DNA from 3 places in the Terrabacter sp. P2_E3 genome. Region 1 is predicted to be linked to each of the others. Evidence: riboswitches for the same ligand, from Rfam matches in the RefSeq annotation. Region 1 holds a riboswitch; each other region holds the start of a gene.

Region 1 (4,074 bases):
CAAGAGCGGTGGCCAGAACGAGGCCCTCATGCTCGTCGGTGCTGGCTCCCTGCTCGCCGCGGCCGGGACCGGCGCCTTCGCCGCCCGTCGCGCTCGGTCGCGCGCCTGAGCGACCGACACCGAGCGGCCGACACCGAGCGGCCGACACTGAGCGGCCGAGTTCGAGCGGCCGACACCGACACGACCGACACCGACACGACCGACCGGGAGTGACCCGACCATGAGCGCACCGACCGGCTCCACGCCCGAGCCGACGTCGCCCACCTGCGACCGCAGCACCCGCCGCATCAGCGCGGGCGTGACGGCGGCGCTGGCGGTCATGGCCGTGCTCGTCGTCATCGGGATCGTCGCGCTCGTGGTCGGCCTCAGAGGGAGCCCGGGGACCCCCGGCCCGCCGCAGCCCGCGGCGGGCGGGGTCGCCACGGCCAGCGCCCCCGCGACGCCCGGCCCGTCCTCGTCCAGCCCGTCGGCGTCCCCCGGTCAGGGTGGGACACCGGCGGCGGGCAGGACGGCCGGCGCCGCGCCGGGCACCGTCGGCATTGGTGACTTCCTCGAGGCGTCCGAGCCGACGTCGATCGAGATCCCGTCGATCGGGGTGCGCTCCTCGCACTTCGTCCGGCTCGGCATCCAGGCCGATGGCACGATCTCCGTGCCGGGCACGGCCCAAGAGGTCGGGATCTACGACGCCGGCCCCACGCCCGGCCAGCTCGGCCCGTCGGTCCTCGCCGCACACGTCGACACCCCCTCGGGCGTCCCGGGCATCTTCTACGAGCTGGGCAAGGTCAGGGCCGGGGACGTCGTCAAGGTGTCGCGCCGGGACGGGTCGCACCTGACCTTCACCGTCGACAAGGTCGCGGCCTACAAGAAGTCCCAGTTCCCGACCGAGCTCGTCTACAAGGGCGACTTCACCCAGGCCGAGATCCGCCTCGTGACGTGTGGCGGGCCGACCGACAGCCGCAACGAGTACCGCGACAACGTCGTGGTTTTCGGTCACCTCTCGCGCGCCGCCTGACGACCGCTCCGGGACCGCGCCCGGCCCGACCCGCACTCGAGCCTCGCTCGAGGCACACTCGAGTCACACCAGCCCGGCGTATGCCGCGGGGTCCCCACCGAGGGACCCCGCGGCATACCCGTGGGGGGCTTGTCGAGGACCCCCTCCGGATGTGATCCACGTCTCACCCAGCTGAAGGTAAAGCGTTGGTATAGACGGGCACTTCGGACATTCAGGGGCGATCGGCGCGCGTCGTCGTTACCGTGGCGTGACATTTGCCAGTCGCCTCGTCTAGTCTTCCGGGAGTTCGGCCACCTGGCCGGGCTCTCGTGAGGTGGACCGCCTAGTCCTGTCACCGCCTGACGAGAGAGATCGAACCTTGTGACAGGAGCGGAGGAACCACACGTTTCTCCGGACGTCCTACGCAACGACTTCGGACGTCCTTGGGGTGAAGACCCACCCGCCACGCGAGCTTCGCGGGGCGGGGGTGGCCCGGGCACCTTTCCGCCCGAACCCGACAGCTAACTTCGTAGGCGCGGAGAGGTAACACGCGTGAACACTGAGAACATCCGCGGTCGCCATCGTGCGCCAGGCCGCCACAACCCCCTCAACGAACTCAAGCTCCTCGCCCGTGAGTCGGCTCAGCCGGCCATGAAGGCGGGCGCCGTCGTCGCCGCCACCGGTGGCCTGGTCGCCACCTTCGCCAACCCGGCGAGCGCCGACACCCTGTCGCCCAACTCGGGCGACGTCGCGGCTGCTGCCGGTGTCGACGCCGCGGCTCCCGCCGCTGTCGGTCCGGCCACGGCTGCCACCCCGGCCGCGTCGACCGCGCTGTCGAAGATCGGCTTCGCCCCGGCCGCGCAGAAGGCCGTCGCCCACCGCGTCGCGCCGGCCAAGCCGCAGGTCATCGAGGACGTCCAGGTCAAGTCCGAGCGCGCTGCCGCCAAGGCCGCAGCCCAGGCCGCCGCCCAGCGCAAGACCGCCTCCCAGCGCGCCTCCCGCGACCTGACCCGCGCCACGCTGACGACGAGCACGTCGTCGGCGAAGGCGAGCGTCAACTCCACGACACCGAGCGCCTCGTCCGGCGTGCGCGCCTCCTCCAACTGGGCCACCGCGGGCCAGTGCACCTGGGGCGCCCTCAACAAGTGGTACCAGTCCGAGGGCTACTACCCCGGCGGCTGGACCGGCAACGCCATGGCGTGGGCCTCGGGCGCAGCATCCGCGGGCTACACCGTGACGGGCACGCCGCGCACGCGGTCGATCCTCGTCATGCAGCCCGGCGTCCACGGCTCCTCGAGCGTCGGCCACGTCGCCTGGGTGACCGCGGTCAACGGCAACGAGGTGACGATCATCGAGATGAACGCCCTCGCCGGTGCGTACAACTACAACACGCGCACGCTGACCGACGGTCCCGGCATGAAGTACATCTACGCGCCGTGACCCACCGGGTCGTCATCTCGACGACCTCCGCGACGACCACCGCGGAGTTCTCCACGAGCTGAGCGCGTACGAAGGGGAGGATGCCTGCGCATCCTCCCCTTCGGCATACCCACCCGAACCCTCCGGCCCGCGTGGGATCCCCCACACGCGCAACCCTGGACACACGGGAATGATCGACCGCCTGCCCTCCTTGTCGCCTAGGTAGTTGAAGGCTCCACCGATAGACGGTGGGGGCCGCCAACCACCACCGACAGTCCCCTAGACGTGAGGAGCAGGCCTGTGTCCACGGCCTTCGAGAGCATCCGCATCGGCCGCTGGGACCTTCCCCAGCGCTTCGTCATGGCCCCGCTGACCCGCAACCGCGCGGGCGAGGGCCAGGCACCGACCGAGCTCAACGCCGAGTACTACGGCCAGCGCGCGAGCGCCGGCCTCATCATCACCGAGGGCACCCAGCCGAGCGCCGTCGGGCAGGGCTACCTCGACACCCCCGGCATGCACTCCGACGAGCAGGTCGCCGGCTGGCGCCTCGTCGCCGATGCCGTGCACGAGGGCGACGGCCGCGTGGTCGTCCAGCTCATGCACGCCGGCCGCATCGCCCACCCCGACAACAAGGGCGGCCTCGAGAGCGTGGCGCCGAGCGCCATCGCCGCGCCCGGCGAGATCGTGACCCCGAAGGGCCAGCAGGCGTATGCCGTCCCGCGGGCCCTGGAGACCGACGAGATCCCCGCGCTCGTGGCGGAGTTCGTCCACGCAGCGCGTCAGGCCGTCGCGGCCGGGCTCGACGGCGTCGAGGTGCACGCCGCGAACGGCTACCTGCCGCACCAGTTCCTCGCGCCGTCGAGCAACGAGCGCACCGACTCCTACGGCGGGTCGCCCGAGAACCGCGCCCGCCTGACCGTCGAGATCACGAAGGCCGTGGCCGAGGCGATCGGCGCCGACCGCGTCGGCATCCGCATCTCGCCCGCGCACAACATCCAGGGCGTCCTCGAGGAGGACGAGGCCGAGACGGCCGCGACCTACGAGTCGCTCGTGGAGGGCATCGCCCCGCTCGGGCTCGCCTACCTCAGCATCCTCGGCGACCCGGAGTCCGACCTCGTCCGCGATCTGCGCAAGCGTTTCGACGGCCCGGTCATCCTCAACACCGGCTTCGGCAAGGTCACCGAGCTGGCCGACGTCGAGGACATCCTCGAGCGCGACCTCGGTGACCTCGTCGCCGTGGGGCGCGAGTTCCTCGCCAACCCGGACCTCGTCCGTCGCTGGCGCGAGGGCGCCCCGCTCAACGAGCCGAACTCCGCCACCTTCTACGGCGGCGGCGCCGAGGGCTACACGGACTACCCCGCCCTCCCCTGACACCCCACCGTCGAGTGAGCGCCCGGTAACAGTCGAGTGAGCGCCCCGTCACAGACCACCTGTGGCGGGGCGCTCACTCGACTGGGACGAAGCGCTCACTCGACTGGACCAGGTCGGATGGGCATCGGCGTAGGCCGGTCAGGTGGGCGCCGGCGCTGGCCCGTCAGGTGGGCTCGGGCGGGTTCTCGCCGGCACCCCCGGACGGGAGCGGGTCGCCGAGGGGTCGCTGGACCCACGCGACGTCGTGCGAGGCGCCGAACTTCCAGCCGATGTCGCGGTAGGTGCCGACCGGC
Region 2 (4,074 bases), on a different contig from region 1:
GGCGCGGCAACGAGCGCTGACGGTGGGGAGCGCCGGCCACCCGGCCCGCGAGCCCCGACCGGACGGCATACGTGCTCGGACGGCAGAAGGGCCCGGTCACGGAGACCGGGCCCTTCCCATCTGGAGCAGGCGGCACGAATTGCACGTACGTCTTCCTTCTGGAAGAAGGCTGTTCTGCTACTGAACTACGCCTGCGAGGCGTCGCCAACCGTAGCAACAGTCGGGCCGCGACGTCCAAACGGCGCGCTCGGGCGCGCCGCCGGACCGCCCGCTCGGGTCCGGGCCGACGCGCTGGAGGTCAGCCGACGGTCACGAGCCGTCGCGCAGGCGGCGGGCGAAGGCCGACGACCGCGCCCGCAGCTCCTCGACACGTCGCTCGACGAGGGCGAGCGGGTCCAGGCCGCCCTCCATGCCGTTCGGCGGCCGCCGGACGTGCGTCGAGCAGCTGAAGTCGGCGTGCACGAGGGTGCCGAGGCTGTTGCCCTCGCGGCCGGATGCCCCGGCCCGCCGGGCCACGAAGAGGCCCACCTCGCTCGTCGCAAAGGCGTCCTCGCACCAGGCGCACATCGCGCTCGCCTTGCGCGTGCGCTCTGCGGTCCGGAGGAGGAAGCCGACGGGTTCGTCGTCGACCGGGACGACGGCGTAGGCCCGTTGCGGGTTGCTGCGGTCGACCCAGCCGAGGTAGTCGAGCGTCTCCCAGCGCCGTCCGAGGTCGAGGTCGGCGGGAAGGGTGGCCTGCTTGGCCTCACGCCGGGAGGCGTTGACGAAGGAGGCGCGAATCTCGTTGTCCGTCAATGGTTTCACGGTCTGTTCCTGTCAGTCGGGCAGGACCGGGTGACCCGGTCAGCCGGGGTGGGGGAGGTGGGGCGGGACCCTGACCGCTGAGCAGGCCATGACGGCCACCCACCTCTCCGCGGGCCTCCCCGCTGACGACTGACGTGCCCCGACGGAGCAGCGTCCATGGTGTGTCACGACGTCCGCGGTGGTCCACCGGTTTACCGGAGCGCAGCAGCGCCGGACTGCGTATGCCGTGGGCTACCGAGGACGTCCATCACGCCGCGGCGGCCGACGGAATGTCCGCTCCCACCGCATTTGACTTGTCAACTATTGCCACAATCTGTTCGTGTAGGACCCTTTTCGTGACCTGTCTGTCACCGTCGATGGATGCTCATCGCCCGGGGTCTCCCCCGAGCGGCCCACCGCACGCCGAGTCCTGTCCACCGGTGGGGCAGCAACGCAATAACGGACAGGAGTGGGGGACCCACTTTCGGGCCGGCCAGCCGGTCCTTGGGGTGAAGCCGCATCTGCGGCCGGGCATCTTCCGCCCGAACCCGACAGCTCACCTCACAGGCGTGGGAAGGAATCCACCATGCCCGCTTCTACCCTTGCACGCCGAATTCCCTTGCAGTCCCTGGCTATCACGCCACTTCTCGCAGCCGCCCTCCTCGTCGGGACGGGTAGCGCGCCGACATCGTCGGTGACGCCCCAGGCGGCCTCTCGAGCGGGAACCGCTCCGGTCACCATCAAGGCCAAACCGGTCGCCTACGTCTCGGCCGCCACGCGTGCTGCGCGCGGCAGGACCGCCGTCAGGATCGCCGCCGCACAGCAGGGCGATCCCTACCGCTACGGGGCCGCGGGCCCGTCGGCGTTCGACTGCTCCGGCCTTGTCTACTACACCTACCGCACCCGTCTCGGCGTCGGCGTCCCGCGCACCGCCAACGCACAGAGACTCGCCAGCGTCCGCATCAGCAAGGCGAACGTCCAGCAGGGCGACCTCATCTTCTTCATGTCCGGGGGCCGCGCCTACCACGTCGGCATCTACGCCGGCTACGGCAAGGTCTGGCACGCACCCAGACCCGGCCAGCGCGTCCAACTCTCGAGGATCTGGACGACGAGCTGGGTCGCAGGCCGCATGCCCTGACGCCCGTCACACCGTCCCGTGACCGGTGTCGGGCGCGTCCGCCACCGGCCACGGGACGGCGTATCAGTGACTGTCCGGTGGGCCTCTGTCCCCTGCGTCGTCCGACGCCCGGACCAGGGAGATCTCCATGACCACGTCACTGCCCGTCTTCGAGCTGGGCCGACCGCGGCTCGACCTCGAACGCGTCGCCGCCCTCGCCGCCGACCTGCTGGAGCTGCGGGGAGAGGTGACCGAGGACGGGGACCGTCTCTCCGTCTCCGACGAGAACCTCGTGCTCGAGGTCTTCACCGCCTCCGGCGAGCTCTTCGCGGCGGACCGGTCGCAGCTGCACAACCCATCCCTGCGACCCGTGCTGCCCACGCCTGACGAGGCCTACGCGCTGGCGAGGGGTCTCATGGAGCGCCACGACCTCGCCCCTCGGACCGGTGACCTCGTCGAGCTCGTCGAGCTAGGCCCCGGCGGTACCCACGTCGCGGCACGGGCACGTCGCCGCGCACGTGCGGACCGGCGCACCCGGCAGCTGGACGTGCAGGCACGCTTCACCCTCGGCATCCGCAACCCCGGGGTGGACTCGGAGCCGAAGGTCCTCCCGGTCATCGGCGGTGGCGGGAAGCTCTCCTTCACCTTCGGTGACGGGGGGCGGCTCATCGGCGCCAACGGCGGCTTCCGCCCGGTCGGCGATCCGACGTTCGTCGACGCGCTCGACGTCGACGAGGCGTTCGAGAGGCTCGGCTCGGGCGACACGCTCGACCGCGAGGGCGCCTACCTCGCGTACTACCTCGCGCCGGGTGACGTCGGTCAGGCGGTGCTCACGCCGGTGTGGGTCTTCACGAGCGCGTTCGACGTCGACCACGCCGGTGGCAGGGGCCGATCGACCGTGCACGGCCGCCACACCTTCGTGGCGGCCACCGACCGCGGACCCGTCTTTGCGCAGGTGGAGGAGCAGTCGGAGCGGGGGGACAGGCCCCCGGCAGCCCGGAGACCCTTCGACCGCAACGGGGCCCGAGCCGACCGTGCAGTCAACCCGAGCGAGGCGGGCACCAGCTGGGTCAGGCAGATCGACCAGAGCACGCCCCTGGGTGGCAGCCCTGCCAACGCCCAGGGCTTCGTCGACGGCCTGTCGGCCGACGGGTGGCAGACGAACTTCAACTGGGGCGACCTCAACGCCTGGGAGTCGGACTGGCACTCCGACGACGACACGTGGGTCGACGCCGCCGACTTCGTCTTCTACACCGGCCACGCCAACCAGAACGGCTGGGTGCTGTGCGTGCCCGGCAAGAAGCAGTCGGTGCTCCTGACCCCGAGCTCCGTCGGTGCGGCGCCGGCATCACCCGGCGACCTCTACGGCCAGAACGACCTCGAGTGGTTCGCCGTGGCCGCCTGCGGGCCGCTCCAGGACGACGTCATCTCGGCCGGTGGCGGCGACGTGCTGAGCCGCTGGGACGGCGCCTTCGACGGCCTGCACACGATGCTCGGCTACGGCGCGATCACCTTCGACAACACCGATGAGGGACGCAAGCTGGCCCGCTACACCCGCGACGGAATGAGCGTCATCGATGCCTGGTTCCGGACCGCCAAGGAGGTCCAGCCAGCCACGAACGGAGAGGCCGCGCCCGACGGCCCGGACGTGTGGGTGGGTGCCATGTGGGTCACCAAGGCGGGCGTCGACCCCTCTGGCGACCACATCTGGGGCCACGGCTCGGTCGCCGCCGACCCGACGGCACCCACGCAGCTCGTCTGCATGTGGACGACCTGCTAGGCGGACGTCGCGAGACGCGCGAAGGCCCCGAACGGCATACCGGTCGGGGCCCTCGCGTCGCGTGGAGCGAGCGACGGGAATCGAACCCGCGTATCCAGCTTGGGAAGCTGGCGCTCTACCATTGAGCTACGCTCGCACGGCCGCCCGGAGGTGCCCCGCGAAAGGGTCCGCAAGGCGGCACGCGGCGTCAGTGTAGCCGACACCGCGCCAGTGCCAGGAACGCGACCCCAGGGGCCGAAACCGTCATGGATCTCGCCAAGCAGACCGCCTTCGTCGACCATGTCCGCGAGCGCGGCGGGGCGAGTGCCCAGGTGGCCGTCACCCTCGAGCAGTTCTTCGAGGGCAACGACTGCGAGTGGTGCATCGCGCCGAACCGTCCCGAGGACGTGCCGCT
Region 3 (4,074 bases), on a different contig from region 1:
GCAGACCCCCGTCGCCACCGGCACCCTGTCGCTCTACCACGGCGACACCCTGGTCGGAGAAGGCCAGATCAAGCTCCAGCCCGGCAGCTACATGATCGCCGGGGAGGGACTGGCGGTGGGCCGCGACATGGGCGACCCGGTCACGCAGGACTACCCCGGCGAGCGCCCGTACCGGTTCACGGGAGGCACCATCAGGCGCGTCGCCGTCGACGTGAGCGGCGAGCCCTACGTCGACCTGGAACGTGAAGCGCAGGGCATGTTGATGCGTGAGTGAACCGCCACCGACCCCCGCAGGGTCGTCACACGATCGGTCCCCACGAAGGCCGCACGGGCCCACGGCTGGAGCATGAGCATGCATGAGGACGAGCGTGGTCGGGCCGAGTCACCGGCCGACCTCGCACCACGGGGGCGGGTGCTCGACGAGATCCGCACACCGCGGGCGGCGGCCATCGCCGGGATCGCCTTCGCCGTGCTCCTGGGGGCGGTCGTCATCCTCATGTACCTGGCGCTCCCGGGCACCGGCGGCCGCTCGACGTGGATCACCGATGCGGAGCGCCGCGGCAGGGTCACGCTGGCGACGCAGCTCACCCCGTACGCGGGCATCGCCTTCCTGTGGTTCATCGGGGTGATCCGTTCCCGTCTCGGGCACCGCGAGGACAAGCTCTTCGCGACAGCCTTCCTCGGGTCGGGCCTGCTCTTCGTCGCCATGCTCTTCGCCGCATCTGCAGACGTCGGAGCGCTGCTCGCCCTCTACGACGGGCCCGACAGCGTCTCGCCGGAGTACGTCCGGCAGGTGGGGGCGGTCAGCACGGCCCTCCTGACGACGTTCGGCATCCGCATGGCAGCGGTCTTCACGATGGTCGTCACGAACCTCGGCCGTCGCACCGGGATCGTGCCACGCTGGCTCGTCGCCGTGGGGTTCGTCGTCGCGCTGGTCCTGCTCCTCGCACCACCGCGGACGGTCTGGGCCGTCCTGCTCTTCCCGTTGTGGGTCTTGCTCCTCAGCCTGCACCTGCTGGTCACGTCGTTCCGACCGGAGCCGGCGACGGCGTAGGGCAGCGCAAGGAGCCGTGGAGCCCTGAGCGGGCCCCACGGCCCGAGTCACGCGTCAGCGGCGATCGCGGCGATCGTCGCGCCGGTCCTCACGGCGTTCACCGCGCCGGTGAATCCCGTGCGCGACGACGACGGCGCCGCCGACGGCGGCCACTGTCCTTCTCCTGCGCCTGGCTGCGAGTGGCATGTCAGGCTCCTTCCTCTTCGTCGGACTCGATGGCGGCGATGACGGCCTGGATCGGGATGCGCCCGCTGGCCACGAGCTGGCCGCCGGCGTGACGCACCGCCGCGCCGAAGGGAGCCGCCCACAGGTTCTCCCAGACCAGGACGGCCGCCGAGCTGCCGGGCTCGATGGTGTCGGCCAGGTCGGCGACGTCCTGCTCGCTGAGCAGCATGGCCAGCTCGGTCTCGTACGCACGGAGCTCGCCGATCTCCGAGTCCTCCAGGTCGGTCGCCTCGAAGGCCTCGAAGCTGCCGTCCTCCGCCTTCTTGAAGAACAGCAGGTCCAGGACCCGGATGAGCTCGCGATCCACGTAGTCCTTGAGGATCGGGGCGATCTTGCCGTTGAGGGTGCTGCCCTCGAACTCCACGACGATCCAGTCCACCGGACCGAGCTCGTCGACGTTGAGAGTCATGTCATCTTCTCCTTGAGGTGCGTCCGATGGATCGGTGCGTCCGATGGGGGACCGATCCCAACGCTAGGAGCCGCTCGTCCGTCCCGCGTCATCCGCCGGGGATGAGCCTCTCGCCGTGGGCACGCAGATGCGGGCCCGTCAGCCGGACTCGCACGTCACGGTGGAGCTGGCGAGGGGACTCGAACCCCTAACCGCCTGTTTACAAGACAGGTGCGCTACCAATTGCGCCACGCCAGCACGTCTCGGCGCGAGCGCCGCGGACGGGCGAAAGCGTAACCGAGCGGGACGGCATACGCCCAAACACCGGGCGCGAGCCGACGCCGGACATGAGAAGGACGGCCCCGCGCAAACCCAGGGGTTGGTCGCGCGAGGCCGTCCGGCTCAGTTGTATCAGGAACTCACGGGAGTCGCAGAGTCTGACCCACGAAGATGAGGTTCGGGTTGGTGACCCGGGCGCCGTTGGCCTTCCAGAGGGCCTTCCAGCCGCCGGCCACGTGGTAGCGCGCGGCGATCTTGCCGAGGGTGTCGCCGCTGTGCACGGTGACCTTGGCGCCCTTGGCGGTGTTCTTGACCGTGGGCTTCGTCGCGTACGTCTTCTTCTTGACGACCTTCTTCGTCGTCACGGGCTTCCGGACGGTCGACCGCGAGACCGGGGTCGTCGTTGCGCCACCGTTGGCCCGCGTCAGGCCGGCCCGCTGCGAGCACACCGGCCAGGCGCCGGGGCCCTGGGAGGCGAGCACGCGCTGCGCGATGGCGATCTGCTCGGCCCGCGTGGCGAGGTCGGCGCGCGACGCGAAGGCCGTGCCGCCGTAGCCGCGCCACGTGCTCTGCACGAACTGGAGGCCGCCGTAGTAGCCGTTGCCGGTGTTGATGTGCCAGTTGCCGCTCGACTCGCACTGGGCGACGCGATCCCAGACCGAGGCGGCCTTGGCCGACCCGCCCGTGGCGATGCCACCGACGATGGTGGCGGCTCCAGCGATTCCGACTCCCGCGATGCGCTGCTTGGCCGAGATCTTCTTGGCCGCAGCATGCTTGGACATGTACTGCATGGGTGATCCTTCCTGACGCGCGCCTGCGGGGTTAGCTGTCGGGTTGGGGCGTCAGGTGCCCCGTCGCGGATGCGACTTCACCCCGAGACCAGATCTCGTCCTCTTGACATGCGCTTCGACACACATGCACTCACTGGCCACACTGGGTCCCCCGTCCTCGCCCGGCCCACGGGTGTGGGCTACATCCCTGGCTGGCGAGGCTCGGCGCGCTCAGGGAACGGATAAATGGGTGTCCATGTGAAGTTGTGGGAGCGTTCGTGTGGAGCCGGACGCGACGAAGCGACCCGGGAGCCGAGTGGTGCTGCTCCCGTTCGACCCGAAAGTCGAGGCCGCCGAGCACTGACGGTACGGGAGGTTTCCGCAGCGCACAAGGCACGTCGAGACACTTCCGTGATCTTTTTTTCAGCCCCAGATGCAGGTCGATGCGCTATGCACACAGGCCCCGCACAGAGGCCGCCCGGACGCCCCACAGGCCCCGCCCCGCACGCTCACCGTCTCGTGCGCCGAGCCGTCACTTCCCGAAAGGGTTCGTCGTGAACGGGTCCCACGTGAGGCTCGACCCGTGCTGCAGGGCCACGAGCGCAGCCGCGACGCCGAAGACGGCGAGCAGCCCGGACACGATCTGCGCGGCCAGGCCGGCCGGCACGAGGCGCCGCGCCATCGAGCGCGAACCGCGTCGCAGTGAGGCGCCGCCGGGGCCCCACCACAGCATGAGCAGGCCGAGGACACCGCCGATCGCGAGCGTGATCGGTGTGCCCGGGCCGAGGTCGGTCCCCTGCGTGCCGGCGAGGAGCAGGGCGGCCGCGAAGACGCCGGCGAGCGCCACCGCCACGGGCAGGAGCAGCCCGACCCCGGTTGCGATGATGCCGACGACGAGGTGCCACGGGCTCGACACGACGGCGAAGGGCACGTCGCTGCGCCGGCGGCCGAAGTCGTAGCGGCGCAGCACGAGCGCCGTCACCGAGCGATCGGTGGCCCGGGCGAGCGCCGACAGGACGACGAGCACGACGAGGGCGATGCCCGGCCACGCCATGAGGGCACCGACCCAGGCGATCGCGACGGCGGCGAGCAGGCCGGTGCGCATCGGCAGTCCGATGCGCGGGTCGCCCTCGCGCTGGGCGGGCTCGTCGTCCTCGTCCCACTCGTCGTCGGGCCAGTAGCCGTCCTGCGGAGCCGGTTCGACGTCCTGGCCGCCGCGCCCGTGTCGGGCATCGTAGGCCTGGGCGCCACCCCAGTCGTCCGGCGACGTGGGCTCGTCGTCCCAGCCGTGGTCGTATGCCGCCGGGCCGGGATCGGGCGACCGTGGACCGGTCGGGGGCGGGGCCCACCGCACCGGG

What was found. Region 1 has a riboswitch for cyclic di-AMP ahead of AC1DW8_RS08350 (CHAP domain-containing protein). Riboswitches for the same ligand answer to the same signal wherever they lie in the genome.
Region 2: another riboswitch for cyclic di-AMP. It lies ahead of AC1DW8_RS05415 (C40 family peptidase); the one in region 1 lies ahead of AC1DW8_RS08350 (CHAP domain-containing protein).
Region 3: another riboswitch for cyclic di-AMP. It lies ahead of AC1DW8_RS01865 (LysM peptidoglycan-binding domain-containing protein); the one in region 1 lies ahead of AC1DW8_RS08350 (CHAP domain-containing protein).

Annotation. Positions count from the first base shown of each region.
Region 1 is NZ_JBFUEN010000005.1:119,113-123,186, reverse strand. It holds gene AC1DW8_RS08360 (hypothetical protein) at 1-109, shown strand, start outside; gene AC1DW8_RS08355 (sortase domain-containing protein) at 221-1,012, shown strand; cyclic di-AMP (ydaO/yuaA leader) riboswitch at 1,352-1,539, shown strand; gene AC1DW8_RS08350 (CHAP domain-containing protein) at 1,544-2,431, shown strand; gene AC1DW8_RS08345 (alkene reductase) at 2,711-3,781, shown strand; gene AC1DW8_RS08340 (N-acetyltransferase family protein) at 3,945-4,074, opposite strand, start outside.
Region 2 is NZ_JBFUEN010000003.1:460,564-464,637, forward strand. It holds gene AC1DW8_RS05400 (hypothetical protein) at 1-20, shown strand, start outside; tRNA gene AC1DW8_RS05405 (tRNA-Gly) at 122-195, opposite strand; gene AC1DW8_RS05410 (FBP domain-containing protein) at 310-804, opposite strand; cyclic di-AMP (ydaO/yuaA leader) riboswitch at 1,226-1,368, shown strand; gene AC1DW8_RS05415 (C40 family peptidase) at 1,403-1,921, shown strand; gene AC1DW8_RS05420 (DUF6345 domain-containing protein) at 2,049-3,680, shown strand; tRNA gene AC1DW8_RS05425 (tRNA-Gly) at 3,743-3,816, opposite strand; gene AC1DW8_RS05430 (hypothetical protein) at 3,926-4,074, shown strand, end outside.
Region 3 is NZ_JBFUEN010000002.1:21,873-25,946, reverse strand. It holds gene AC1DW8_RS01885 (arylsulfatase) at 1-274, shown strand, start outside; gene AC1DW8_RS01880 (hypothetical protein) at 347-1,054, shown strand; gene AC1DW8_RS01875 (DUF6325 family protein) at 1,242-1,688, opposite strand; tRNA gene AC1DW8_RS01870 (tRNA-Thr) at 1,850-1,925, opposite strand; gene AC1DW8_RS01865 (LysM peptidoglycan-binding domain-containing protein) at 2,087-2,737, opposite strand; cyclic di-AMP (ydaO/yuaA leader) riboswitch at 2,741-2,928, opposite strand; gene AC1DW8_RS01860 (serine/threonine-protein kinase) at 3,249-4,074, opposite strand, start outside.